DNA from 2 places in the Micromonospora sp. NPDC005215 genome. Region 2 is predicted to be linked to the other one. Evidence: riboswitches for the same ligand, from Rfam matches in the RefSeq annotation. Region 2 holds a riboswitch; the other holds the start of a gene.
What was found. A riboswitch is a leader RNA that binds a small molecule or an ion and turns the genes downstream of it on or off. The one in region 2 is predicted to bind cobalamin.

Region 1 (14,450 bases), on a different contig from region 2:
CCTCGGCGATGTCGTCGCCCTGGGTGCGCATGGCGCTGGTGCCCCACACTGTCAACCCCACCGAGCGGGGGTACGCGCCGGTGTCGGCGAGGTGCCGGGCCAGCAGCGAGTCCGCGAGGGCCACCCCGACGTCCCAGGCGTTGCGGCTGGGGATGGCCTTCGGGTCGACGGAGTAGAAGTTGCGGCCGGTGGGCAGCACGTTGACCAGGCCCCGGGTGGGTGAGCCGGACGGGCCGGGCGGCACGAACCGGCCGTCGAGCGCGCCGAGGGTGTTTGTCAGCTCGTCGGTGGTGCGATCCAGCCGGGGCACCAGCTCGGTGGCGGCGAAGAGCAGCACGGCGGCGACGTCCGGCATCGGCTGGCCGGTCACCTCCGCGACCACCGCGTCGACGGCCCCGGCGTCCCAGCCGAGCGTCTCCATGCCGAGGACCAACCGCCGGGCGAGCGCCTCGATCAGGTCGACGGCGTCGGCGGCGGTGCCGGCCGGCCCGTCCACCACGTCGGTCAGCGTCGTGGGCACCGTCAGTCGTTCTCCCGGTGCGGCGAGCAGCGCCTGCTCGTCGAGGGAGTACGCGACGGCGAGGGCCTGCCGCAGGCCGGGCAGGGCGTAGGCGCCGCCCCAGATCTGGGGTGCGCGCAGCACCGCGAGGACCAGGTTGACCCGGGGCTCACCGGTCGGCGCGTCGGCGAGGATGTGCAGCCCGTCGCGGATCTGCACGTCCTTGACCTCGCAGAGGTACCCGTCGAGGTGCAGCACGAAGTCGTCGAAGTCGTCCGCGTCGGGCATCGCCTCGGCGTGCAGGTCGTGGTGCAGTTCCGCGGCGCGTACGAGGTCCCAGATCTGCGCCCGCACGGTGGGCACCTTCGCCGGGTCGAGGGCCTGCACGGTGGCGTACTCGTCGAGCAGTTGCTCCAGTTTGGCCAGGTCGCCGTAGGTTTCAGCGCGGGCCATCGGCGGCACCAGGTGGTCGATCACCACGGCGTGCGCGCGGCGCTTGGCCTGGGTGCCCTCGCCGGGGTCGTTGACGATGAACGGGTAGACCAGCGGCAGGTCGCCGAGGACCGCGTCCGGCGCGCAGTCGGCGGCCAGGCCGAGGCCCTTGCCGGGCAGCCACTCCAGGGTGCCGTGCTTGCCCAGGTGCACCACGGCGTCCGCGCCGAAGCCACCGTCCGCGCTCGGCGCGGCCAGCCAGCGGTACGCGGCCAGGTAGTGGTGACTGGGCGGCAGGTCCGGGTCGTGGTAGATGGCGATCGGGTTCTCCCCGAAGCCGCGCGGCGGCTGGATCAGCAGCACCACGTTGCCGAAGCGCAGCCCGGCGAGGACGATGTCCCCGCCCTCGGTGTAGAGCTGGCCGGGCGGCTCACCCCAGTGTTCGCGCATCCGCTCGCGCAGCTCGGCGGGGACCTTGTCGAACCACCGCCGGTACGTCGGCCCCGGTATCCGGGCCTCGGCGGCGGCCAGCTGCTCCGGGGTGAGCCATTCCACGTCGTGACCACCGGCGGCGATCAGCGCGTGGATCAGCGCGTCACCGTCGTCGGGCACCGGCGCGTCGCCCAGGTGGTAGCCGGCCTCGGCGAGCGCGGCGAGCAGCCGGACCGCCGAGACCGGGGTGTCCAGCCCGACGGCGTTGCCGACCCGGGAGTGTTTGGTGGGGTACGAGCTGAGCACCACGGCGATCCGCTTGTCGGCGTTGGGCACGTACCGCAGCCGGGCGTGGCGCACGGCGATCCCGGCGACCCGGGCGGCCCGGTCGGCGTCGGCGGCGTAGACCGACAGCCCGTCGGCGTCGATCTGCTTGAACGAGAACGGCACGCTGACGATCCGGCCGTCGAACTCGGGGATGGCCACCTGCATCGCCGCGTCCAACGGGGACAGCCCGGCGTCGCTGCCGGCCCACTGCGCGCGGGTGCTGGTGAGGCAGAGCGCCTGGATGATCGGCACGTCCAGGGCGGCCAGGGCGCCGACGTCCCAGGCGTCCTCGTCGCCGCCCCCGGAGGCGTCCGCGGCGACCGCGCCGCCGGCCGCGAGCACGGTGACCAGCAGCGCGTCGCAGCGGGCGAAGAGCCCGAGCGGGCCCGCGCCAGTGGTCAGCCCCCGCAGCGAGCCGCAGAAGATCGGCAGCGGGTTGCCGCCGGCCGCCCGCACCGCCTCGGCCAACACGTCGACGAAGCCGGTGTTGCCGGCCAGGGCGTGCGCCCGGTAGAAGACGATCCCCACGGTGGGCCGCTCCGGGTCGGTCGGGTGCTGGCCGTGCACGCCGTACGCGGCGGTGGGCGCGGGCGGGGCGAACCCCTCGCCGGTGAGCAGCACCGTGTCGGAGAGGAAGCGGGCCAACTGCCCGAGGTTGTCCGGCCCACCCTCGACCAGGTAGGCCAGCGCCTGGGTGACGACCCCGGACGGCACTGTGGAGATCGCCATCAGCTCCGCGTCGGGCAGCGCCTCGCCGCCGAGCACGACCGTCGGCACACCGGTGGCGAGCACCGCAGCGAGGCCGTCCGGCCACGCCTGCCGACCGCCGAGCAGGCGTACGACGACGAGGGCGACCACGTCGAGCAGGGCGGGCACCTCGTCGGCGGCGACCCGCGCGGGGTTGGCGAGCCGGTAGTCGGCCCCGCTGGCGCGGGCGGCCAGCAGGTCGGTGTCGGCGGTGGAGAGCAGCAGGATGCGCACGGCAGGCTCCGGAGAGTGACGCCCGGGCGGCCACGGAGGCGACCTGGACGAAGCGGGTGGGTGCGGCGTCAGCCGGTACGACGGCGCGGCCGACTCGCCGACGCGGACGTCGGGCCGGTCAGCGCCGGGCGCTCAGCTCAGCGGGACCGGCGGCCGGCCGCGTCGACCTGGAGCACGCCGACGAGGCCGGCCCGGAGCACGCGGGCGCGGCCGGTCGTGGGCGCGGTGCGGCGCCCACGACACCTGTCATGGCGATGTTCGTCGGTGCATGCGACGCCGTGCGTCATCGGGTCCTCCTCGGGTGTCCACGCCCTGGGGTACATCCCGACGGCCGAAGTATCCTGGCTTCCGGATCGACGCTCTCCCCCGGCCTTCCAGCCGCAGACACACGGCCGTGACTCACGAGGGGGGATCGCTCCCCGGTGACAGTGGCGGGACCGCGTCGGATTCGCACCGACTTCCTTCACTGCCGTCAGGCCGCGAATGCTGCCACACCGCCGCGCCGCCGGTCAACGCAGGCCCGGCCCCGCCAGCCGAACGCAACCCATCGACTTTGACCGATTTCGGTGACCGCGAACCCGCACTTCGCATACCCCCAACATCAATGCCGCGCCCCCTTTGCTTTGCTTACCTATGTGCACCAGTGACGCTCCGTGCCCGGTGCGCATAGGTAAGCAGAGCAAAGGCTGGGCGCACATACTCTGGCCTGCGCCGATCGCCGGATGGGGCGGTGACACGCGGCACCCGCGCCTAGGATCGGCAGACACCCCGGCAGTGTCCGCGGTCAATATCGGAGTTCGATCACGGTGGTCGCCCCGCAGTTTCACCACCTGGCGGGCCGCGTCTGACTCTCTCCCGGCGATCCCGACCCGGCGGCGGTCCAGGCTGGTGTCGCCGTCGTGGCCGACGAGCGCGGCAGTGTGATGATCGACGCCGGGCAGAGCCCCGCGCACGCCCGCGAGGTCCAGGCCGCGCTGACCGCCGCCGGGCTACCGCAGCCGCGCTGGCTCGTCTACACCCACCACCACTGGGACCACGTCTGGGGCGCCTGCGCCTGGCCCGGGGTCGAGATCATCGGGCACGAGACGACCGTGCTACTGCTGCGCGCCGAAGCCGCCCGACCGACGCCCCGCCGCCGAGGCGCATCAGTCGGCTCCATCGCGTCGAGGGCGACGAGTCAGCGACAACCAGCCGAGGAAGCGCGCGTGCATCTTGGCAAGGTCAGGGCGACCGCCGAGGCTGAGCAGGTCGTGAATCGCCTCGTTCATGCAGGACGCCAGGTAGAGCGCCAGGGCCAGGGAGTGACCGTAGAACTCGGCGACGAGATCGAGTTGCGCGCGGGAGCACGGCCATGGGGCGGCGCAGTTTCGGCACAGCCAGGCTGGGCGCATCGGCAGGTGCGGGCGGCACGAAGGTCTCACGTACCGAGCCTGATCGCCGCAATCGCCGGCATCCATCACGGCGGGTGGTTCCTCGGGGGATATTTTCTACCCGCTCTCCGGATGTCGTCCGGGCCGCGCCGGTTGCCCACTGGATAAGCTGACCCTCACCCCAGAGGCGGGAAGGGCGCGTGGCGTGAGCATTCGAACCGCCCCACCGTTCACCATCCCGCACCTGCTGTGGGAGACCTCCGACATGCTCGACGCCCTGACCGCTCGGGACATCGCTCAGGTGTTCCGGCTTGTGCAACGAGCCACCCGCGCCAGCCAGACCAATCTCGGTATCGCCACCGGTCTCAGCCAGGCCCAGGTCAGCGAGATCACCAGCGGCGCCCGACGGGTCAGCAGCATCCACGTCCTCTCCCGCATCTGCGCCGGCCTGTCCATGCCGAGCCACGCACGCATGACGCTTCTCCTCGGCGAACGTCATTCGGCCTCAACAGAACAGGACCTCAGGCACCCCCAGCTCGGCAGGGTTGATCGCGACCGGCTGGGCGACGTCACCGCGATCTATTCCAACCGATCTGACTTCACCGCGGCGTTGCCGCCGCATGTCCTCTTCAACCAGGCCAGGGACATCCGCGCGGCGGGCTTGTCACTCAACCTCATCTGTCAGCAATACGCCGACAATCACCTCCTGAAGCTCCTCGCCGCCGGCGGTCGCCTCCGCTGCCTGTTCCTTGATCCGGACGGCGCGACGATACGGCAGCTGGAGCGCGAAGACGACTATCCAGAGGGACATCTCAGCGCACTCACCGAACTCAACATCCAGAACCTGGCTTGCCGAATCAGCAACCGGCTCCCGGCGGAAGCGCGTGACCGCCTCGCCGTTCGGGTGTACGACGAATCCGTCCGGGCCAACATCCTTCTGGTCGACGACCGGCTCTGCGTTGTTCAGCACTATCTACCGCAGATGCGAGGGGTCGACTGCCCGACGATGGTCATCGAGCGCAACGCTGCCCCCTCCGGCCTCTACCCAATATTCGACGGGATGTTCAGCTCACTGTGGGAGCGCAGCCGCCAGCTATGACCGACTATGCCCGCCTTCTTCCCCTCGCACAGGAGGCCGTGGACCTGGCGCGCGACCTGATGCGGACGCTCCAGCCCGGTGCGCTGACCTTCAAGGGTGACCGCGACATGGCCTCCGAGTTGGACTACGCCATCGAGCGAGCGGTCCGCGAGCATCTGGCCGCCAAGGCGCCCCACATCGGGTTCCTCGGCGAGGAGTACGGCAGTAGCGGCGACGCCAGCACACTCACCTGGGCACTCGATCCGGTCGACGGCACCGTCAACTTCATCCACGGCTCACCCCTGTGCGCGATCTCCCTCGGCCTCATCCACAGGACCCATTCCGTCCTCGGCGTCATCGACCTCCCGTTCCTCGGCACCCGATACCACGCCGCCACGGGACACGGTGCCTACGCCAACAACCGACGCATCCACGCCAGCGGGGTCACCGACCTCAAGGACGCCGTCGTCGCCATCGGCGACTACGCGGTCGGGACCGAGGCCAGCCGGAAGAACACCGAACGACTTGCCGTCACTGAGCAGCTCGCCCAGCACGTCCAACGGATACGCATGCATGGTTCCGCCGCGATCGACCTCGCCTGGTTGGCCCACGGCAGGATTGACGCGTTCATCATGCTCAACAACAAGCCCTGGGACACTGTCGCGGGCGTCGTGATCGCCCGAGAGGCTGGCGCGCTGGTGGTCGACATCGACGGCACGCGCCACAGTGTGGATGCTGTCGCTACCGTCGCCGGCAACGACCTGCTCCTTCCGCCCATCCTCACGCTCGTTCAGCGAGCACTCGCACGCGCAGCAACCTGACCCGCAGGGACAGGCCGGGTCCGGCAGGCGCAAAGTTCAGCAGGCCCGCTCGGCCGTCGAGAACGCCTGAGCAGACGAGCCTCAGCGGGCGTGCCGTTCCGGGTGCGCCCGGTTCCACACCCGCATCCGTTCCGGGTAGCCGGTGCGGCCCGCCTCGTACAGCGGCACCGCGTGCTTGCGGGCGATGGACCCCGCCGCGCGGGGCGTGCCGGTACGGCGACGGATCCACTCCCCGTCGTGGGCGATCGCCACCACGGTGGTGTCCGTCGCGGTGGTCTCCGGCTCCAGGTAGAACTCCACCCCGCGCCGGCTCAGGACGAACGCCTCCAGCGCGGCGAGGTCGTCCCGGGTCGCCTCCCGATCCAGCTTCGTCGGGGTCGCCTCGGCACCCCGGGACCGGCGACTGAACCAGCTCATGCCCCACTCCTTCCCTCGACGCCCCTCCAGTGCAGCACCGAATCCTGGCAATACGCTGCACGCCGGGTGGGAGGAAGCTGACCCGACGAGGGCTGGAACCCGCCAAGCGTGGGCGGTGTCATGAGTGTGACCCGAACGGAGGTTTCCCTGGACGACGACGTGCTCGTCACCCGCGCCCGCTCCGGCGACCTGGAGGCGTACGACCTCCTGGTCGCTCGGCACACCGCGTCCGCGTACCGGACGGCGGTGCTGCTCGGCGCGGGCTCGGACTCCGAGGACGTCATCCAGGAGGCGTTCGTGAAGGCGTACCGCAAGTTGTCCCGTTATCGGGGTGATTCGTCCTTTCGATCATGGTTGCTCGCGATCGTCGCCAACGAGACCCGCAACCTGCACCGGTCCCGCGGCCGGCGCGACGGGCTCGTCCTGCGCGCCGCGGCGGCGAACCCGACGTCGGAGATCGCCGAGGACGCGGCGGTGGGTGCGGTCCTCGCCGGGGAGCGCCGCGCCGCGCTGGTGCGGGCCCTGCGGCAACTCCCGGTGCGGGACCGCGAGGTGATCGTCTGCCGGTTCTTCCTCGATCTCAGCGAGGAGGAGACGGTGGCGGCACTGGGCTGGCCCCGGGGAACGGTGAAGTCGCGCACGTCCCGGGCGCTGGCGAAGCTTCGCGGCCTGCTCGACCGGGAGGAGGTCCGGCATGGGTGACCTCGAACGGGAACTGCGCGACCTGTCCGCCTGGCTGGAGACGCCCGAGCCGCCCGACGTGCGCGCCCAGGTCCGCGGACGGCTACACCGCCCGGTGCGGCGGTGGCGTCCGCTCGCCGCGGCGGCGCTCGTCGCCCTGCTCGTGGCGGTGTTGCCGCCGACCCGTGCCGCCGTCGCCGACGCGGTTACCGGGCTGCTGCGCTTTGCCGGCGTCAGCATCGCCGTATCGCCCGCGCCGACGGTGCCCAGTGGCGTCGCGTCGCCATTGCCCGCGCAGCGGGCCGCCGGTCTGGAAGAGGCACAACGGGCGGTGCGGTTCCCGATCCGCCTACCGGCGAAGCTGGGTCCACCCGAGCGGGTGCTGGTCGCCGACCCCGATCCCACGGGCATCTACCGGGTCGCGACCCTGCTCTACGACGGCGGCGCGCTGCGCGTCGACGCGTTCGACGGTCGCCTCAACCTGTCCTTCCACAAGGAGGTCACGCCGCCGGGAGTGGACTGGGTCCAGGTCAACGGCGACTTCGCGGTGTGGGTCGACCGCCCGCACGTGCTGTCGTATGTGGACCGGTCGGGAGAGGTCCACAAGGAGAGCGCCCGACTTGCCGCCTCGACCCTGATCTGGCAGGACGCCGACGTGAGCTACCGGCTTGAGGGCGCCGTCACCAGGGCCGAGGCGATCGAGATCGCCCGCTCACTGCAGTAGGAACCTGACGGGCGCGGCCGGTGTCCTGAGTACGACGAGTCGCCGACGCGTACCGGAGGGGTCGAGATGGGTTCATCGGGCAGGTTGCTGCTGGCAGCATCGGTGGTTCTGCTGGCGGGATGCACGACCGCGACCAGCGGCGGGTCGGCTCCGCCGCCCGCCACCACCGCCACCACGGCGAGCGCCGCGACGGGCTGCGACTCACGGGTCGAGACGACGTCGCTGCCCGACTGGGCGGACGCCGGATTCAGCGGGGACGCGCGGGTTCCGCACGTCTTCGGCGCGCAGGGGGGCATCGTGGCAGTGCTGTTCGCCCATCCGCTGCGGCAGGTCCGCGAGGACGGCTCCAACAACAAGATCCTATGGGTGGCCCGCGCCGCCACGACCTCGCCCGACCCGACGGCACCGGCGACCCTGGTGATCACCGCGACGCTGGACGGCACCGACACGCGGGTGACCCGGGAGGTCGCCGGCGGTCCGGGTCCGTCGATCATCGACATGCCCCAGGCCGGGTGCTGGCATCTCGACCTGCGCTGGTCCGGGCACACCGACACGGTGGACCTGGTCTACGCCCCCTGAGGTACCCCGGTCTACGCGATGACCTCGAGCAACGCGGGGTCGGCTGCGTCCTGGCCCGCCCTCGCCACCACCGCCGCCTATGGTGTGGTCGTGCCGATCACCTTTCAGCTTTCCGCAGATCGGGCCGCGGCGGTGACGTTCGCGGTGTCGCCAATTGTGGAGTTGGCCTGGGCGTGGCATGTGCTGGTCGGCACCGAGCATCACCCGGAGCGGGCGGAGTGGGGCGCAGCGGGTCCTCGGTGAGTTGCCAGACGACCTGGCCGCAGAGTTGAGCGCGTGGTCGTTCGCGGTGCGAGCGGTCCGCGCGACAGTGTTCGCGGATCCGATGCTGCAGCCAGCCCCCGATTGGGTTCAGGCGGTGCCGGGTGGGACGAGCCCGGCGGGTTTCGAGGTGGCTGGGCCCGGTTCGTGGGATCCAGTGTGGCCACAGTGAACACGGCGGTCACACTGGCTCTCGGCTCCAGCGACCCCGCGGCGTGGCTGGACTTCTGTGGCCGGATGAGCGATCGGGGTGCCTTTCGCGATGCCGTGCTGGCGAACCCCGACGACCGGGTGTCGATGATGCTGCGCACGCTCGGGGGCAACGTACTCGTCCACGGCCACAGCACCCTCACCAAGCACTTCGGCGTGGCGCCGCAGGATGTCACAGTCGCGCTGGTGTACGCCGACGACAGAGTCATCGCCATCGACGGCGGCGTCTACGAGGGCGGCCGGATCCTGCTCACTCGACTCCGCTGACCCTGGCTAGGCTGCCCGACGTGTGGGAGGACGTGCGGACGGCGGCCCGCAACAACGCCGAATGGTGCGACATCGTCTGCGGCAGCCACGGGCTGGCCGGCCGTACCGGTGCCGACGCCTGGTCGGTCCCCCACCGCTCGCCTCCGTGGTATCCGGACGCGGTCACCCTGCGGCCGGGCGTCGACGCCGTGGCCCTGCTGGCCCGGATCGACGCCGGACCCGGCGCGTCGGTGAAGGACAGCTTCGCCGACCTCGACCTGTCCGGGTACGGGTTCCGGGTGCTCTTCGACGCGCAGTGGATCCACCGGCAACCGGCGTCGCCACCGGCCGGCGAACCCCTCACCCCGGTCGCCACCCCCGACGACCTGGCGGCCTGGGCGGCGGCCCACGGCGGTGGGGAGCTGTTCCGCCCCGCGCTCCTGGCCGACCCCCGGGTACGGGTGCTCGCCCGCCACGACGACCGGGGTGTGCTCACCGGCGGAGCGGTGCTCAGCGGCGACGGCCCGTACGGCGTCTCCAACCTGTTCAGCCGCACCGACGACTCCCGCGACATCTGGCGCGCGGTGTGCGCCACCGCGCCCGACGCGCCGCTTGTCGGCTACGAAACCACCCCGGACCTGGCGGCGGCCCTCGCCGCCGGATTCACCACCACCGGCCCGCTGCGCGTCTGGCTGCGCGCCTAGCACTCCGGCCACCGGCTCCGCGCACGGACAGCTATGCTGCACGGCATCGGCACCGATCCGGCCATCACCGGGGAGCCTCCGGAAGAACGGGCAGTTCGACTGCCCCAGTAGAACCGGACGTAGCGGCACGTCACGTCGCGAAATGGAGCGGCGCCCGCACTGCCGGGGCGCAAGCGGGGTGGTACCGCGGAGTCCTGGCCATACGCCTGACACTTCGTCCCCGCGTGGGCAGTAGTCCGATGCCCGCGTGAGCGGATGTGGAGTGTAGGGAGAACCTCGGTGCCGGACGGTTCGTCGAAGTCGCCATTCGTGCCACTGCCCACCAAGATCGACCTTGGTGGGATGGACCGTGCGGTCATCGAGTGGTGGCAGACCAACAACGTGTTCGACCGGAGCCTGGAACGGACGGCCGACGGTCCGCCGTGGGTGTTCTACGAGGGGCCGCCGACCGCCAACGGCACGCCGGGCACCCACCACATCGAGGCGCGGGTCTTCAAGGACCTCTTTCCCCGGTACCGGACGATGCGGGGCTTCTCGGTGCCCCGCCGTGCCGGCTGGGACTGCCACGGCCTGCCTGTTGAGCTCGCGGTCGAGAAGGAACTGGGGCTCAGCGGCAAGCCCGACATCGAGAAGATGGGCATCGCCGAGTTCAACGCCCTGTGCCGCACCTCCGTGCTGCGGCACGTGGACGAGTTCGTCCAGCTCAGCCAGCGGATGGGTTACTGGATCGACCTGGAGCACCCGTACCAGACGATGTCACCGGAGTACGTGGACAGTGTCTGGTGGTCACTGAAGCAGATCCACGACGGCGGACGCCTGGTGGAGGACTTCCGGGTCGCGCCGTACTGCACCCGCGACGGCACGACCCTGTCCGACCACGAGGTGGCGCAGGGGTACGAGACCGTCACCGACCCGTCCGTGTACGTGCGGTTTCCGGTGCCCGGGGCGGTGGCCGGACACCACGGCGTCGAGCTGCTGATCTGGACCACCACCCCGTGGACCCTGGTGTCCAACACCGCCGTCGCCGTCCATCCCACTGTGACGTACACCCTCGCCCGCACCGGGCAGGGCACGTTCGTCGTCGCCGAACCGCTGACCCGGCGGGTGCTCGGTGACGAGGCGGAGATCCTGGCGACCGTACCGGGGTCGGCCCTGGAGGGGTTGCGGTACGAGCGGCCGTTCGACCTGGTGGACATCCCGGACGCGCATCGGGTGGTCCTCGCGGACTACGTCACGACCGAGGACGGCACCGGCCTGGTGCACCAGGCGCCGGCCTTCGGCGCGGACGACCTCGCCGTCTGCCGCGCCTACGGGTTGCCGCTGGTGAACCCGGTGGCCCCGAACGGGCGGTTCAACGACGACATCGACCTGGTCGGAGGGGTGTTCTTCAAGGACGCCGACGGGTTGCTCATCGACCGCCTCAGGACGTCCGGTCGGTTGTTCCGGCACGAGCCGTTCGAGCACCCCTACCCGCACTGCTGGCGGTGCCACACCCCGCTGATGTACTACGCGCAGCCGTCCTGGTACATCCGGACCACCGAGGTACGCGACGAGCTGACCCGGGAGAACGAGAACACGAACTGGTTCCCGGAGCACATCAAACACGGCCGGTACGGCGACTGGCTGAAGAACAACATCGACTGGGCGGTGTCCCGCTCCCGGTACTGGGGCACCCCGCTGCCGCTGTGGCGCTGCCCGGACAACCACGTGACAGCTGTCGGCTCCCGTACGGAGCTCGGAGAGCTGGCCGGCGCCGATCTGTCCGAGCTGGACCCGCACCGCCCGTACGTCGACGAGATCACCTTCGCCTGCCCGGACTGCGGCCGGATCGCCACCCGGGTACCCGAGGTGATCGACGCCTGGTACGACTCCGGAGCGATGCCGTTCGCGTCGTTGGGCTACCCCCACGTGCCGGGCAGCAAGGAGATCTTCGAGCGCACCTACCCGGCCCAGTACATCTGCGAGGCGATCGATCAGACGCGGGGGTGGTTCTACACGCTGATGGCGGTGGGCACCCTGGTCTTCGACCGGTCCCCGTACGAGAACGTCGTCTGCCTCGGGCACATCCTGGCCGAGGACGGCCGCAAGATGAGCAAACACCTGGGCAACATCCTGCTGCCGATCCCGTTGATGGACACGCACGGCGCCGACGCGGTGCGCTGGTTCATGGCCTGCTCCGGCTCACCGTGGTCGCCGCGCCGGATCGGGCCCGGTCCCCTCGACGAGATCGTCCGCAAGGTGTTGATGACCTACTGGAACACCGCGGCGTTCTTCTCGCTCTACGCGGCGAACTCGACGTGGGCGCCGCAGCTGGCGCAGCCGGTCGCCAAACGACCGGTGCTGGACCGGTGGATCGTCGGCGAGGTCCATGCCCTCGCCGCCGCCGTGGACGAACGCTTGCAGAACTACGACACGGCCCGCGCCGGCCGGCTGCTCGCCGACTTCATCGACGACCTGTCGAACTGGTACGTGCGGCGCTCGCGGCAGCGTTTCTGGGAGGGCGACCCCGACGCCCTCACCACCCTGTACGAGTGCCTCGACATCCTCACCCGGCTGCTCGCGCCGTTCATCCCCTTCCTGACGGAGGAGGTGTGGCAGCAGGTCATCCGGCGTGGCGCCGGGTCGGCCCCGGAGTCGGTGCACCTGGCGACCTGGCCCACGCCCGACACCACAGTGATCAACGCCGAGTTGTCGGCCCAGGTGGCCACGGCGCGGGCGTTGGCCGAGGCCGGCCGGTCGGCGCGTAAGACGAGCAGCCTGCGGATCCGTCAGCCGTTGAGCCGGGCGCTGGTGGGGCTACCGGCCGGCACCGTGCTCCCGTCGGCGTTGCTCGACGACATCGCCGACGAGTTGAACGTCAAGGACCTCCAGCCGCTCGATGCGCAGAGCGGGGTCATCGACGTGCGGGTCAAGGCGAACTTCCGGACCCTGGGCCGCCGGTTCGGCAACCGTACGCAGCACGTCGCGAAGGCCATCGCCGCCGTGGCCGCGCGGGAGTTGGTCGACGGTGTCCGGGCGAACGGGGCGTTCCCGCTGACTGTCGACGGGGCGCAGGTCGAGGTGGGCCTGGACGACATCCTGATCACGGAGGTGCCGCGGACCGGCTGGGTCGTGGAGTCCCAGCGCGGGGTGACGATCGCGGTGGACACCGAGATCACCCCCGAACTGGCCGCCGAGGGCGTCGCACGCGACGTCGTACGCATCGTCCAGCAGGCCCGCCGCGACGCTGACTTCGAGGTCTCCGACCGGATCACGGTGTCGATCGCCGCGCCCGCGGCGGTCGCGGCGGCGATCTCCGCGCATCGGATGCTCATCGCGCACGAAACCCTGGCGCTCACGTTAACGGTGGTGGACGCGTTGTCGGAGGGTTTCTCCGGCACCGTGGGCGACGGTCAGGAGATCGTGGTGCACGTCGTGCGGGCCTGAGCGGTGCCGAGGTGGCCGATCACGGCAGCCGGGTCAGGTCCTGCGGCGTCAGGCGTAGGGCTCCGGCGGCCACGTTCTGCGCCAGGTGGTCGGGGTCCGCGGTGCCGGGGATGGCGAGCACGTGGGGGCCCCGGTGCAGCGTCCAGGCCAGGCGTACCTGCTGCGGTGTGACGCCGTGGGCGCGCGCGACGGCCACGACGGCCTCGCTCTGCGTGGCGCCCGCGCCCGCCTCCCGCCCGGTGCCGGCCAACGCGAAGAACGGCACGTAGGCGATCCGCCGCTCGCCGCAGGTCCGGACGAACTCGTCCTGCTCCCGGTAGGCGTCCACCCCGTAGTTGTTCTGCACGCAGACCACCGGCGCGATGTCGGCCACCTCGTCCACCTGCTCGGGCCGGACGTTGGAGAGCCCGAGGTGCCGGATCAGCCCGGCGGCGCGCAACTCGGCGAGGGCGCCGAACCGATCGACAAGCGGCACCGCGCCCGGCCCCCGGCCGAGGCGCAGGTTCACCACGTCGAGCTGGTCGCGGCCGAGCCGACGCAGGTTCTCCTCCACCTGGGCGCGCAACTGCGCCGGGGTGAGCGCCTCGGTGAAGCCCGCCTCCGGGTCGTACCCGAAGCCGACCTTGGTCGCGATCACCAGGTCGTCCGGGTACGGGGCGAGCGCCGCGCGGATCAGCTCGGTGGCATAGCGGGCCGGGCCGGTGCCGACCCGGAGGGCCCCGCCGGGCGAGACGTAGAACGCGGCGGTGTCGATGTGGTTGACACCCAGTTCCACGGCGCGGCGCAGCAGGGCGACCGCCCGGTCCCGGTCCGGGTTCGCGGTGATCCGCATGGAGCCGAAGCCCATCCGGCGTACGGTGCGGTCGCCCAGGGTCCAGGTGCCCGCCGCGGCGGCGGTGATCTCGTCGGTTGGCATCGGGCGACCCTAACCAGCGCGGGTACGCGGCGCAGTCCGCCGCGCACCCGATACCGCTCGGCGGCGGAGTGGGTTAGTTTTTGTGTGCTGCCGGAGCCGGCTCGGCGGTGTGCGGCGGGCGCAGCACCCGCACCAGCAGCAGGGTCGGCAGCAGCAGCAGCGGCACCACCAGCAGCGCGCGCAGCGTGCCGACCTCGTCACCGAGCAGCCCCAGCAGCGGCGGCCCACCCAGGAACGCGGTGTAGCCGATCACCGCGACCACGCTCACCCGTACCGGCGCGTGGGCCTCCTCGTCGGCGGCAGCGCTCATCCCGACCGGGAAGCCCAGCGACGCGCCGAGGCCCCA
Region 2 (14,450 bases):
CCATCGGGGCCAGCAGTTGCGGCGCGTCGAGGTTGGTGACGTAGGTGCCGTCACCCTGGCGGATGTTGACGATGCCGAGGATCGACAGAGCCGACATCCCCTCGCGCAGCGAGCCCCGTGAGACGCCGAGCGACTCGGCGAGGTCCTTCTCGATGGGCAGTCGGTCCCCGGGCTTGAAATGCCCTTCGAGGATCATCCGCTTGATGCCGTTCACGACCTCGTCGGTGCGCGACATGACATCCCCCTAGCGGCCGGCGGGGGTGGCCGCCCCACCCGCGATCACGTACGGCTCCGAAACTGACACCGTAGTCGGGTCTGTCGCCGCCCAGTAGTGACCGTCGGGAAACCGGTAGAGCTCGACCGACTCGGGGTGCATCCGCGTGGAGTAGCCGGGCTGGCGGGGCAGGACGTAACCGCTGCCCGAGCCGGTGTCCTGGATGACGCACGGGTCGGTGAAGTGCTCGTGCAGGTGGTCGACGAACTCGGTGACCCGGTTGGTGAGATCTCCCGAGATCGCGACGTAGTCGAGCACCGAGACGTGTTGGACCATCTCACACAGCCCGACACCGCCGGCGTGGGGGCACACGGGGATGTCGAACTTCGCGGCGAGCAGCAGCACGGCGACGATCTCGTTGATGCTGGCCAGCCTGCCGGTGTCCAGTTGGCAGAAGTCGATGGCCTCGGCCTGGAACAACTGCTTGAACATCACCCGGTTGTGGCAGTGCTCGCCGGTGGCGACTCCGATCGGCGCGACGGCGCGGCGGACGGCGGCGTGGCCCAGGATGTCGTCGGGGCTGGTGGGCTCCTCGATCCACAGTGGCTCGAACTGCGCGAGCGCCTTGACCCACTCGATGGCCTGGCCGACGTCCCACACCTGGTTGGCGTCGATCATCAGGTTGCGCTCCGGGCCGAGGATCTCCCGGGCGATGCCGCACCGGCGGATGTCGTCGTCGAGGTTGGCGCCCACCTTGAGCTTGACGTAGCCGTAGCCGCTGTCCACCGCCTCCTGGCACAGCCGGCGCAGCTTGTCGTCGCCGTAGCCGAGCCAGCCGGCCGAGGTGGTGTAGGCGGGGTAGCCGGTCCGGTCGAGCTCGGCGAGACGGGCGGCCTTCGTGCTCTCCTTGGCGCGCAGGATGGACAGTGCCTCGTCCCGGGTCAGCGCGTCGGACAGGTAGCGCAGGTCCGCGATGTCGACGAGTTGCTCGGGGGACATGTCGACGAGCAGCCGCCACAGCGGCTTGCCGGCGACCCGGGCGACCAGGTCCCACGACGCGTTCAGCACGGCGGCCAGCGACAGGTGGACGACGCCCTTCTCCGGGCCGAGCCACCGCAGTTGGGAGTCGGAGGTGAGCAGGCGGTAGACCGCGCCCATGTCCGCCGCCATTGTCGCGACGTCCACGCCCACGAGGCGCCGTGCCTGGTGGACGGCCGCCGCGACGACGATGTCGTTGCCTCGGCCGATGGTGAAGGTCAGGCCGTGGCCCGCGAGTGGCGCACCGGTGCTGTCGACGCCGTCGGTGTGCAGGACGACGTAGGCCGCCGAGTAGTCGCCGTCCTTGTTCATGGCGTCGGAGCCGTCAGCGGTCAGGGAGGTGGGAAAGCGAACGTCCTCGACGGTGACGGCGGTGATCTGCGGCATGCGCTCCTCGCCCGGCTAGGCTAAAGATCAGATGATCTCTGGGAGTATACGGAGGGCCAATCCGACGCGTCAACGACGTCGATCACCCAGGAATCAAAGACATCTAATGTTTTTTTCGTGGTAAGGATTCGTCGTCGAGCCGTCCTCTCGACCGCCGTGCCCGGTCCACCGGCCCGACCGCAGGGGCGGCGAGGTTCGTCGCGCTGGTGGGCACCCTCAACGGGTGGCGGCTCCTCCTCGGCTCGTGGGCTGCCAAGGCGCTCCCAGCCCGATGGGGACGACGGTGCCGGAAGCGGAGAGTGGCCCAGAAGATTGGATGTCCACTCCGGATACTTGCATTGACGGCCGGTTATGGGTAGGGGTCTTTACATCTAAAGACTTAATACATCACACCTTTCCGAATGTCGACACCCGCTCGGTCGCCGCGTTCCGCGCGGGCGTCGGCCGGTCGCGCGTCGGCGCGGCTCGGCCTGGTTGTCGAAGCCGGTGACGACCATCACGGGCACCGCCGTCGACACACCCGGGACCGACATGTGGGGTGTGACAACGGCAGCGTCCCTATATATGGTGTCGGACGCAGCTGGTTCGGCCGCTCATCCCGAGCGGTCGAGGCAAGAGGGAACCCGGTGTGAATCCGGGACTGTCCCGCAGCGGTGAGTGGGAACGACAGCCGTCATCAGCACTGGGCCACGAAGCGGCCCGGGAAGCGACGGCCAGTAGGAGACCGGCCAACCGGTCGTGCCCGCGAGTCCGAAGACCTGCCAGCGCGCCGCGTACCCGCACCCGGGTGGGCGGCGGTCCGAGGCCGCGTGGGACGGCTGACGCCATCTGACCCACGCCGTGCCGGCGTGGCGTCCGCCGGTGTCTGTCTCCACGCGTCCGAGGGGCCATCAGGTCTCGAACTCGCGAGGAGTGAGTGGTGACAGTCACCGAGGTAGTCCCGGCAGGCGGCGACGCGGCCGTGCGGCGGACGCCGATGCAGGTTCGCAAGCGCAACGGCACCACCGAATCGGTGGAACTGAACAAGATCGTCCGGGCGGTCGAGCGGTGGGCCGACGACCTGACCGACGTCGACCCGATGCGCGTCGCCACCCGCACGATCAGCGGCCTGTACGACGGCGCGACGACGGCCGAGCTGGACCGGCTCTCCATCCAGACCGCGGCCGAGATGATCGGTGAGGAACCGCAGTACTCTCGCCTCGCCGCCCGGCTGCTGTCCGGCTACGTCGACAAGGAGGTGCGTCGGCAGGGCGTCACCTCGTTCAGCGCGGCGATCCGGACCGGCCACGCCGAGGGCCTGATCGGCGACGACACCGCCGCGTTCGTGGCCGCGCACGCCCCGATGCTCGACGACGCCGTCGATCCGGCCGGCGACCGGCGATTCGAGTACTTCGGCCTGCGCACGGTGTACGACAGGTACCTGCTGCGGCACCCCACCAGCCGGCTGGTGCTGGAGACCCCGCAGTACTGGCTGTTGCGGGTGGCCTGCGGGCTGTCCCAGACGCCGGACGAGGCGGTCGGCTTCTACCGACTGATGTCCAGCCTGGCCTATCTGCCCAGCTCACCGACGCTGTTCAACTCCGGCACCCGACACACCCAGATGTCCTCCTGCTACCTGGTCGACTCCCCCCGCGACGAGTTGGACTCCATCTACCAGCGGTACGCCCAGGTCGCCAACCTGTCCAAGTTCGCCGGCGGCATCGGCATCGCGTACTCCCGGGTCCGGTCCCGGGGCGCGCTGATCCGCGGCACCAACGGGCAGTCCAACGGGATCGTGCCGTGGCTGCGCACGTTGGACGCGAGCGTCGCCGCGGTCAACCAGGGCGGCCGGCGCAAGGGCGCGGCCTGCGTCTACCTGGAGCCGTGGCACCCGGACATCGAGGAGTTCCTGCAACTGCGGGACAACACCGGCGAGGACGCCCGGCGCACCCACAACCTGAACCTGGCCAACTGGATCCCGGACGAGTTCATGCGCCGGGTCGAGGCCGACGAGACGTGGTCGCTGTTCGACCCGCACGAGGTGCCCGAACTGCCCGACCTGTGGGGCGAGCGGTTCGACGCCGCGTACCGGGAGGCCGAGGCGCAGGGCCGCTACGTGCGGCAGGTCCCGGCGCGGGAGCTGTACGGGAAGATGATGCGCACCCTGGCCCAGACCGGCAACGGGTGGATGACCTTCAAGGACGCCGCGAACCGGCTGTGCAACCAGACCGCCGAGGACGGCAACGTGGTGCACCTGTCCAACCTGTGCACCGAGATCATCGAGGTGTCCAGTGACGCCGAGACCGCCGTGTGCAACCTCGGCTCGGTGAACCTCGCCGCCCACCTCACCGACGGCGGCATCGACTGGGAGCGGCTGCGCGCCACGGTCCGTACCGCAGTCACCTTCCTCGACCGGGTCATCGACATCAACTACTACCCGACCGCGCAGGCGGCGGCGAGCAACCCGCGCTGGCGGCCGGTCGGGCTCGGGCTGATGGGTCTGCAGGACGTCTTCTTCGCGCTGCGGCTGCCGTTCGACTCCCCGGCTGCCCGGGAGCTGTCCACCCGGATCAGCGAGGAGCTGTACCTGACCGCGCTGGAGACCTCCGCCGACCTGGCGCGCGACTTCGGCGCGCACCCGGCGTACGGGCAGACCCGCGCCGCACGCGGCCGGTTGCAGCCCGACCTGTGGGGTGTCCAGGGCACGCAGACCGCCCGGTGGGACGCGCTGCGCCGCCGGATCGAGGCGGACGGGCTGCGCAACTCGCTGCTGGTGGCGGTCGCCCCGACCGCCACCATCGCCTCGATCGCCGGATGCTACGAGTGCATCGAGCCGCAGGTGTCGAACCTGTTCAAGCGCGAGACCCTGTCGGGGGAGTTCCTCCAGGTCAACACCGCCCTGGTACGCGAGCTGAAGGCCCGTGGCCTGTGGACCGACCGGATCCGGTCGGCGATCAAGCGGGCGGAGGGGTCGGTGCAGGACATCGCCGAGCTGCCGGCCGGCGTCCGCGAGTTGTTCCGCACCGCCTGGGAGCTGCCGCAGCGCGCTTTGATCGACCTGGCCGCCGCCCGCGCCCCGTTCATCGACCAGTCCCAGTCGCTGAACCTGTTCCTGGCCGCACCGACCATCGGCAAGCTCTCGTCGATGTACCTGTACGCCTGGAAGGCCGGGCTGAAGTCCACCTACTACCTGCGCTCCCGCCCCGCCACCCGGATCCAGCAGGCCACCGTATCGGTCGTCGCCCCGGTGACGGCCGACGCGGAGGCGCTGGCCTGCTCGCTGGAGAACCCCGAGTCGTGCGAGGCCTGCCAGTGACCCCCGCCGACCCCACCACCCCAGACACGAGGACCACGCACATGCTGCTCGACCCCGGGATGGACCTCACCCTCCGCCCAATGCGCTACCCGCACTTCTTCGACCGGTTCCGCGACGCCATCCGCAACACCTGGACGGTCGAGGAGGTGGACCTGCACGCCGACCTCGCCGACCTGGACAAGCTGTCCCCGGCCGAGCGGCACCTGGTCGGCCGCCTGGTGGCGTTCTTCGCCACCGGCGACACGATCGTCGCCAACAACCTGGTGCTCAACCTCTACCAGCACGTCAACAGCCCCGAGGGTCGCCTCTACCTGTCCCGGCAGCTGTTCGAGGAGGCCGTGCACGTCCAGTTCTACCTGAACCTGCTCGACACGTACGTGCCGGACGAGACCGAACGGTTCGCCGCCTTCGCGGCCATCGAGAACATCCCGTCGATCCGCCGTAAGGCCGAGTTCTGCTTCCGCTGGATCGACTCGTTGAACGACCTGCGGGAGCTGCGGACCCGGAACGACCGCCGGACGTTCCTGCTCAACCTGATCTGCTTCGCCGCCTGCATCGAGGGGCTGTTCTTCTACGGCGCGTTCGCGTACGTCTACTTCCTGCGCTCCCGTGGCCTGCTGCACGGTCTCGCCTCCGGCACCAACTGGGTGTTCCGCGACGAGTCGATGCACATGGCGTTCGCGTTCGACGTCGTCGACACCGTCCGCGCCGAGGAGCCGGACCTGTTCGATGACGACCTCGCCGACCAGGTGCGGCAGATGCTCGCCGAGGCCGTCGAGTGTGAGGTGCAGTTCGCCGAGGACCTGGTGGGCCACGGGGTGCCCGGCCTGACGTTGGCCGACATGCGGGAGTATCTCCAGCACGTCGCCGACCGCCGCCTGGCCCAGCTCGGCATCGCCCCGCACTACGGGTCGAGCAACCCGTTCGCCTTCATGGAGTTGCAGGACGTGCAGGAGCTGTCCAACTTCTTCGAGCGGCGCGTCTCGGCGTACCAGGTCGGGGTGGCCGGCACTGTCGCCTTCGACGACGACTTCTAGCCCGCCATGTCGATGTGCTGGTGAGCGGTATACCCCAGAGGTATGAATATGACTCTGAGGTATACCGCTCACTACCACATCCGCCCCCACAAAGGTGACAGGCGGTCACCGTCGGCTGCGCAAACAGCCCGAGCCAGGGTTAGGACTCACTCGTCCAGGCGGCGACCGATCCCGGGGCCCGGCGTCGCTTGGTGAGCCACCGCATGACGTGCAGGGGGTGCGACGCCGGGTCCGGGATCGGGTGGAAGACGTGTTCCACCTCGCCGTTGGCGATGATCAGGGTCAACCGCTCGTAGAGCGTCATGTCCCCGGCGGTGCGGGTCGGCAGCCGCAGGGCGGCGGCCAGGGTCAGCCGCGGGTCGGGGATCAGCGGGTAGGGCAGCCGCAGCCGGTGTGCGAGTTCCCGCTGGTATCCGGTCGACTGCGCGGACAGGCCGTACACCCGGGCCGCGCCGGCCGAGCGGAGTTCCGCGTGGTGGTCGCGGAACCAGGCGGCCTGCTCGGTGCTGCCCCGGGCGCCGTGGACCTCCAGCAGCCCGTTGGGCAGGTCGACGCCCGGCCGCCCGGTCAGGGGGTAGACGAAGATGACGCTGCGCCCGGCGCCGAGCGCGCCGAGATCGACCGGGCGGCCGTCGGTGCCGTAGAAGGACAGGGGCGGCAGGCTGGTCCCGACCAGCGCGGCGGGGTCGACGCCGACCCCCGCGCCGCCGGGGACGACCTGGGTCGCGGTGGCGTCGAGGCGCGCGTCCAGCGCGTTCCGCTGGGCGGTCAACCTGCCGATCCGTTCCTGCAGGTTGGTGATGGTGCTGCGGTACGTGGCCACCGCCGCCGCGCACACGTCGGTGTCGTCGGCACCGCCGGCGATCGACTCGACGAACGGGCGGGTCTCCTCGACGGTGAGGCCGAGCGCCATCAGCTCGCGGATCTGGGCCACCAGCCGCACCGCGATCGGGTCGTACTCGCGATAGCCGTTGCCCAGCCGTCGCGGCACGACCAGCCCGGCCGACTCGTAGTACCGCAAGGCCCGGACCGTCGTTCCGGTCCGCCGTGCCAGTTCACCCACCCGCATCCCGCGACCCTAAACCCGCACCCCGGGGTACGGGTCAACGTGTCCATCGTCGCGGTGCCAGGACCGCCGTTTCCTGCCAGTCTGGCTGCGAAAAGGCATCGTGAGCAGGGAGTGTGTGATGACGGCAATCAGCCGGGTACGGGGTCGGCAGATCCTCGACAGCAGGGGCAACCCGACAGTGGAGGCCGACGTGGTGCTCACGGACGGTTCGACCGGGCGCGCGGCCGTACCCTCCGGGGCGTCGACGGGGACGAACGAGGCGGTCGAGCTGCGCGACGGGGACCCCACGCGCTTCCACGGCAGGGGCGTCACGACGGCGGTCGCCGCCGTGAACGGTGCGATCGCCGACGCGGTGATCGGGCTCGACGCGGAGGACCAGGCGCTGATCGACGAGACGATGATCGCGCTCGACGCTTCGACGGACAAGGGTCGACTGGGCGCAAACGCGATCCTCGCGGTGTCCCTGGCGACGGCCAAGGCGGCGGCGCTGGCGCACCGGCAGCCGCTCTACCGCTACGTCGGTGGGGTGGGTGCCCGGCTGCTGCCGGTGCCGATGATGAACATCATCAACGGCGGCGCGCACGCCGACAACCCGCTGGACTTCCAGGAGTTCATGATCGCTCCGGTCGGGGCGCAGACGTTCGCCGAGGCGGTCCGGATGGGGTCGGAGGTCTTCCACACCCTCCGGGCGTCCCTGGCGGCGGCCGGGCACAGCACCAACGTCGGTGACGAGGGCGGCTTCGCGCCGAACGTCACGGATGCCGACGAGGCGCTGCGTTTCGTGCTGCGCGCCATCGAGGACGCCGGCTACGAGCCCGGCACCGACCTGACGATCTGCCTCGATCCGGCCAGCTCGGAGTTCTTCCGCAACGGCGTCTACGACTATGTCGGCGAGGGGCGGCAGCGCGGCGTCGAAGAGCACGTCGACTACCTGCTCGACCTGGTCTCCCGGTACCCGATCAGCTCGGTCGAGGACCCGATGGCCGAGGACGACATCGCCGGGTGGAAGCGGCTGACCGGGCTGGCGGGGGAGCGGGTGCAGCTGGTCGGCGACGACGTCTTCTGCACCGACGTCGACCGGCTGCGCGACGGGATCGAGGGCGGCTACGCCAACGCGATCCTGGTCAAGGTCAACCAGATCGGCACGCTCACCGAGACCCTCGCGACGGTGGACGCCGCCCACAAGGCGGGCTACCGGGTGGTGATGTCGCACCGCTCCGGCGAGACCGAGGACACCACCATCGCCGACCTGGCCGTGGGCGTCGGCTGCGGCCAGATCAAGACCGGCTCGCTGTCGCGCTCGGACCGCACGGCCAAGTACAACCAGCTCATTCGCATCGAGGAGGAACTCGGCGACCGCGCTGTCTACGCCGGGGCCCGTTGAGGCCCCTGCCCAGTCGCGGTAGCTGTCCCACGACCGGAAAGGAACCCGCCGATGGCCGAGATCATCGGCGGGCCTGGTCGAACACTCCATCTACGTGGACCCGGCCGCCCAGGGGCGCGGCGTCGCCCGACTGCCGCTTGCCTGATACAACGGCGTTGACCTACTTCTCATCACCTGATCGAGGAGGCGGCGCGTTCAGCTCTCGACTTCTGCGACGTAGACACCTTTGCCTGGGTGGCCCTCGACCAACTCGCGGTCCTTGAGGATCGTCATGACCCGGTTGATGGTCGAGATGTGTACGCCGTACTGCTCGGCCAGCTCACGGGTGGACGGCAGCTTCTCGCCCGGAGCAAGCTCACCAGACTTGATCTTTCCCGCGATCTCGTTGGCGATGCGCCGGTAGTCCACTCGTTCGGTCGGCATGGATCGAGCTCCGTAGGGTTCCCTGGTTTCGGCAGTCCAATCTGATCACGGGTAGACCTGTTCCAACAAGTTCCATGAGATACCTTGACCTGCTCCTACAAGTTGGAATAGGTTGCAGCTTGGCCGGTTTCCCTGGTTTCGGCAAACTCCTGGGTCCTCGGCCGCACACCCACCTGGGGAGCACGACCCATGGTCTCTGCCCCCAGGTGGGGCCAACGTTGTGATCGCGGGAGGGTGCTTGCCGTGCCGATCGATGAACCTGTGAGTCGGGCAGACGAGCTGTTCGCCGCGATGAGGACCCTTGATGCTCACTGGACTCGGCTACTTGACCGGCCGTGGCGTTCAGGCGGCTGCCTTGAGTGCGCGAATCAGGGCACATGCCGTCAGCTCGACTGGTCGTTGGGTGTCGTGGCGGACGCCGCATCGATCATGTTGCAGAAGTGAAGACGTTGGTTCCCCGAGATGGGCGGACTGGCGACCGACTCTAGGTCGCGGTTGCGCCACGACGTGCGTCCTCTTCGTAGGAGGGTTCGCCTCCGCCGATAGTGTTCAGGACACCGGGGATCGCCAGTGGCGCCCTTCGGCGGGGTTGAGTTCGGCGAGGAGCTTCTCCACCCGGCCCCGGATCTCGTCGCGGATGGGGCGGACGGCGTCGACGCCCTTGCCGGCCGGGTCGTCGAGCTTCCAGTCCTCGTAGCGCTTGCCGGGGAAGACCGGGCAGGTGTCGCCGCAGCCCATCGTCACGATGACGTCGGAGGACTCCGCGGTCGCGTACTCCAGAAGTTTGGGGGTCTGGTCGGTGATGTCGATGCCGACCTCCCGCATGGCCTGCGCGACCGCGGGGTTGATCGTCTCGGCCGGTGCGGAGCCCGCCGAGCGGACCTCGACGGTGTCGCCGGCGAGGTGGCGTAGCCAGCCGGCGGCCATCTGGGAACGGCCGGCGTTGTGGACGCAGACGAACAGGACGCTGGTCTTGTCACTCATGGTGGTGCCTCTCGATCAAGGGGTGGTGAAGAACCGGCGGCGTGCCCACAGCGAGACGTAGACCAGTCCGACCAGGACGGGCACCTCGATCAGCGGGCCGACCACCCCGGCGAGGGCCTGACCGGAGGCGACGCCGAAGGTGCCGATCGCGACGGCGATGGCGAGTTCGAAGTTGTTGCCGGCCGCGGTGAAGGCCAGGGTGGTGGTGCGCTCGTAGCCGAGACCGATGGCCCGGCCGAGAGCGTAGGACCCGGCCCACATGAGGGCGAAGTACACGAGCAGGGGCAGCGCGATGCGCACGACGTCCAGGGGTCGGCTGGTGATGGCGTCTCCCTGCAGGGCGAACAGGATCACGATCGTGAACAGCAGCCCGTAGAGGGCTGCGGGGCCGATTCTGGGCAGGAAGCGGGCCTCGTACCAGTCGCGGCCCCTGGCGCGCTCGCCGAGGCGACGGGTGAGGTAGCCGGCGAGCAGTGGGATGCCGAGGAAGATGAGCACGTTGCGGGCGATGTCCCAGGCCGAGATCGTCAACTCGGCGCCGGACAACCCCAGCCACTGGGGGAGTACGGAGAGGTAGAACCAGCCGAGCAGACCGAAGGCGACGACCTGGAAGACCGAGTTGAGCGCGACCAGGACGGCGGCGGCCTCCCGGTCACCGCAGGCGAGGTCGTTCCAGATGATGACCATGGCGATGCAGCGGGCCAGACCAACGATGATCAGGCCGGTGCGGTACGCGGGCTGGTCGGCCAGGAAGATCCAGGCCAGGGCGAACATCAGGGCGGGGCCGATGAGCCAGTTGAGGACCAGCGAGGAGATCAGCAGTCGGCGGTCGCTGGTGACGGTGTCGAGCCGGTCGTAGCGGACCTTCGCCAGCACCGGGTACATCATGATCAGCAGGCCGATCGCGATCGGCAGCGAGATCCCGCCGACCGCCACCGAGTCCAGCGCGCTGTTCAGGCCGGGAATCAGGCGACCGAGGAGCAGGCCGGCGACCATCGCCAATCCGATCCAGACCGGTAGGAACTGGTCGAGTCGGAAGAGACGGCCGACGACGGCGCTCTCGGCCGGGTCGCTCTGAATGGCGGTGCTCACGGGCACTGCCGTCGGTCGACTGACTGGGTGGGACGGAGGAGGGACGTCCCGTCCTCGTGGGGTGCCGGTGCCACGGTGAGGAGTGCGGCGAGCTGGCCCAGGACGGCCGGCCTGGCGCGGTAGTAGACCCAGGTGCCCCGGCGCTCGGCGTCGACCAGCCCCGCTTCGCGCAGTGTCCTGAGGTGGTGCGAGATGGTCGGGCCGGTCAGGTCGAACGCGGGGGTCAGGTCGCAGACGCAGATCTCGCCGCTCTCGGCGGAGGCGATCATCGACATCAGTTGCAGCCGTACCGGGTCGCCGAGCGCCTTGAACGCGGGCGCGAGCACCGCAGCGGCTTCGGCCGGTACGCGCCGCTCGGTCAGCGGGGGGCAGCAGTCCGGCGCTGCTTGATTCGACATTGCTCTAGGTTGACACCTATCTAATCAGTGTGCAACTGTCTGATTCGACGGACGTCAAGACAGCCGCCTGAACTCTTCCGGAAGGAAGCCCGCTGATGGCCGACATCACAGTGCGCCCGATGGCCGACGCCGACGCCGACCGGGTCCTGGCGATCTACCAGGCCGGCCTGGACGCCGGCGATGCCAGCTTCGAGATCACCGCGCCAACCTGGGCGGCGTTCGACACCACGCGCCTGACCGCGCACCGTTTCGTGGCCGCCGACCACGACGGGGCGGTCCTCGGCTGGATCGCCGTGTCGCCGACCTCGACCCGCGCGGTCTACGCCGGAGTGGTCGAACACTCCGTCTACGTGGACCCGGCGGCCCAGGGTCGTGGCATCGCCCGACTGCTGCTCGACGCGCTGATCGCCTCCACCGAGGCCGCCGGCATCTGGACGATCCAGTCCGGAGTCTTCCCGGAGAACACCGCCAGCCTGACGCTGCACCAGCGGGCCGGGTTCCGCGTGATCGGCGTACGCGAGCGGGTTGGTCGTCACCACGACCGCTGGCGCGACGTCGTTCTGCTGGAACGCCGCAGCCCCACCATCACCTGACGAGCCCGCAACCACATCGAGGAGCCACCTGATGAACGCTCTGGACAGCCTTCCGGTCGTCGTCATCGGCGCCGGCCCGACCGGTCTCGCCGCCGCCGCGCACCTGCACGAGCGCGGCCTGCCCTTCACCGTCCTCGAAGCCGGCGACACCCCGGGTGCCGCCGTACGCCAGTGGGGGCACGTGCGCGTCTTCTCGCCGTGGCGCTACAACATCGACCCGGCCGCCCGTCGGCTCCTCGACGAGGCCGGTTGGGTCGGCCCCGACCCGGAGGCCCTGCCCACCGGCGCGGAGCTGGTCGGCGACTACCTCCAGCCCCTGGCGGAGCTGCCGCAGCTCAAGCCACACCTGCGGTACGGGGCGCGCGTCGAGGCGATCAGCCGCCTCGGTCTCGACCGGCTGCGTACCGCCGGACGTGACACCGCACCGTTCCTGCTCCGCCTCGACGACGGCGACGAACTGCTCGCCCGCGCCGTCATCGACGCCTCCGGCACCTGGCGTACGCCGAACGTCCTCGGTGCGTCGGGCCTGCCCGCGAGGGGAGAGGCCGACGTGGTGGCATACCTGGAGCACGCGTTGCCGGACGTGCTCGGTGCCGACCGGGACCGGTTCGCCGGCCGGCACACCCTCGTCGTGGGCGCCGGCCACTCGGCCGCGAACACCCTGCTGTCCCTCGCGGAGCTGTCCGCCGCAGAGCCTGGCATCGAGGTGACCTGGGCAATCCGCACCGCCTCGCCGACGCGCACCTACGGTGGAGGGGACGCTGACGCCCTGCCGGCGCGCGGGGCGCTCGGCGCACGGCTGCGTGCGCACGTCGACGCCGGACGGATCCGGCTGCTCACCGGGTTCTCCGTGCACGCGCTCGCCCCGACCGACGGGCGGGTGAGCGTGGTCGTGCGGCACGCCGACGGCGCCAACGAGTCGATCACCGTCGACCGCATCGTGGCCGCCACGGGCTTCCGACCCGACCACTCCATCGCCGCCGAGCTGCGGCTGGACCTGGACCCGGTCCTGGGCGCAACCCGTGCGCTCGCCCCGCTGATCGACCCCAACGAGCACTCCTGCGGCACCGTTCCTCCGCACGGCGTGGACGAACTCGCCCACCCGGAGAGCGGCTACTACGCCGTCGGCATGAAGTCCTACGGCCGGGCGCCGACCTTCCTCATGGCTACCGGCTACGAGCAGGTCCGTTCCGTCGTCGCCGCTCTCGCCGGGGACTGGGTCGCCGCCCGCGAGGTCCAGCTCGACCTGCCCGAAACCGGCGTCTGCAACAGCAACCTCGCCGATTCGGCGAGCGGCGACAACTGCTGCGGGCCGGAGCCGACGGGGCGTGGACTGTCCACCGGCATCTCCGGAGGGCTGCTGTCCGCACCGGTCAGCCTCATCGCCCTCGACGCCGCGCCCGCGGGAGGTTGTTGCGCCAGCTGACCACCGGGTACGACGGTGCCCGTAGCCCTCGCGGTCGACAGTCCCCGTCACCGCAGGTCGGCGCAGGCGACGCACGTACGCGCTGACGGGCGGGCGACGAGCCGCTCGGCGGGAATCGGGCGGGAGCACCGCTCGCACACGCCGTAGCTGCCGTCGTCGACCCGTTGCAGCGCGACGTCCAGCTCGGCCAGGCGTTGGCGGGCCGCGTCCAGGACGGCGCTGAGCTGTGCGCGTTCGAAGGCGATCGTGCTGCCCTCGGGGTCGTGTTCGTCATCGGCGTTGGACGACCGGGATGCCTCGAAGAGGCTTCGCAGGTCGCTGGCCAGGACGGTGGCCTGAGTCTCGGTCTGCTCGCGCAGCCGCAGCAGTTCCTGGCGGATCGCGCTGATATCCCGGTTCATGGCCGTTCCACCGTACTGCGGGATGACGGTGGTCACAGGACTGGCATTCCGAGACGACCGGTCATATTGTGGTGTCTGTCAGCCAGCCGGAGTGCCGGGGGAGAGGAGTGCCAGGAGATGCCACGACCGAAGTCGCAAGCCTCCGCCGGGACCAGGCAGCGGCTGTCCGACGCCGCGTTGGATCTGTTCCACCTGCGCGGCTACAACGGGACGAGCGTCCAGGACATCGTGGCCGCCGCCGGGGCGCCCAAGGGCACCTTCTACAACCACTTCGCCAGCAAGGAAGACCTCGCCCTCGACTCGGTGGCGAGATACTCCGCGGCGATGGGGTTGGAGATGCTCGACGAGAAGCAGTCTGGCACGCCACTTGAGCGGATCACCAATCATCTCCGCTTCATCACCGGCCTCAGTGACACCATGGGTGACCGGGGTTGCCTGCTCGGCAACTTCGCCACCGAGATCCCGGCCCACAGCGGTGTTCTCCGGGATGCGGTCGACGCCGGCTTCGGCCGCTGGGTCGCCGCCCTCGCCGTGGCGATCGAGCAGGCGCGTGCTGCCGGTGAGCTGCACGGGAACGAGCCGGCCCGGGAACTCGCCGGCTTCGTCGTCTCCAGCTACGAGGGTGCGGCGGCGCGGGCGAAGGCATCCGGTGACCCGGCAGCCGTCCAGGAGTTCTTCTCGATCACCACGGCGCGGATCCTCACCTGAT

Region 1: linked by a shared signal. The riboswitch ahead of cobN (cobaltochelatase subunit CobN) and the one ahead of ABZU25_RS23685 (ribonucleoside-diphosphate reductase subunit alpha) in region 2 are both predicted to bind cobalamin.

What each region holds. Positions count from the first base shown of each region.
Region 1 covers NZ_JBEXHQ010000054.1:5,152-19,601, reverse strand. The annotation lists gene cobN (cobaltochelatase subunit CobN) at 1-2,671, opposite strand, end outside; cobalamin riboswitch at 3,006-3,135, opposite strand; gene ABZU25_RS29245 (MBL fold metallo-hydrolase) at 3,571-4,209, shown strand; gene ABZU25_RS29240 (DUF5919 domain-containing protein) at 4,247-5,140, shown strand; gene ABZU25_RS29235 (inositol monophosphatase family protein) at 5,137-5,940, shown strand; gene ABZU25_RS29230 (hypothetical protein) at 6,022-6,357, opposite strand; gene ABZU25_RS29225 (RNA polymerase sigma factor) at 6,478-7,059, shown strand; gene ABZU25_RS29220 (hypothetical protein) at 7,052-7,762, shown strand; gene ABZU25_RS29215 (hypothetical protein) at 7,829-8,341, shown strand; gene ABZU25_RS29210 (DUF5937 family protein) at 8,360-8,584, shown strand; gene ABZU25_RS29205 (hypothetical protein) at 8,762-9,079, shown strand; gene ABZU25_RS29200 (hypothetical protein) at 9,100-9,762, shown strand; gene ileS (isoleucine--tRNA ligase) at 10,042-13,188, shown strand; gene ABZU25_RS29190 (aldo/keto reductase) at 13,208-14,104, opposite strand; gene ABZU25_RS29185 (MFS transporter) at 14,178-14,450, opposite strand, start outside.
Region 2 covers NZ_JBEXHQ010000034.1:57,911-72,360, reverse strand. The annotation lists gene ABZU25_RS23695 (FadR/GntR family transcriptional regulator) at 1-235, opposite strand, end outside; gene ABZU25_RS23690 (L-fuconate dehydratase) at 245-1,639, opposite strand; cobalamin riboswitch at 2,204-2,420, shown strand; gene ABZU25_RS23685 (ribonucleoside-diphosphate reductase subunit alpha) at 2,616-4,934, shown strand; gene ABZU25_RS23680 (ribonucleotide-diphosphate reductase subunit beta) at 4,976-5,971, shown strand; gene ABZU25_RS23675 (MerR family transcriptional regulator) at 6,111-7,040, opposite strand; gene eno (phosphopyruvate hydratase) at 7,159-8,424, shown strand; gene ABZU25_RS23665 (winged helix-turn-helix domain-containing protein) at 8,620-8,847, opposite strand; gene ABZU25_RS23660 (arsenate reductase ArsC) at 9,397-9,831, opposite strand; gene arsB (ACR3 family arsenite efflux transporter) at 9,847-10,923, opposite strand; gene ABZU25_RS23650 (metalloregulator ArsR/SmtB family transcription factor) at 10,920-11,321, opposite strand; gene ABZU25_RS23645 (N-acetyltransferase family protein) at 11,417-11,914, shown strand; gene ABZU25_RS23640 (FAD-dependent oxidoreductase) at 11,946-13,340, shown strand; gene ABZU25_RS23635 (TraR/DksA C4-type zinc finger protein) at 13,388-13,741, opposite strand; gene ABZU25_RS23630 (TetR/AcrR family transcriptional regulator) at 13,859-14,449, shown strand.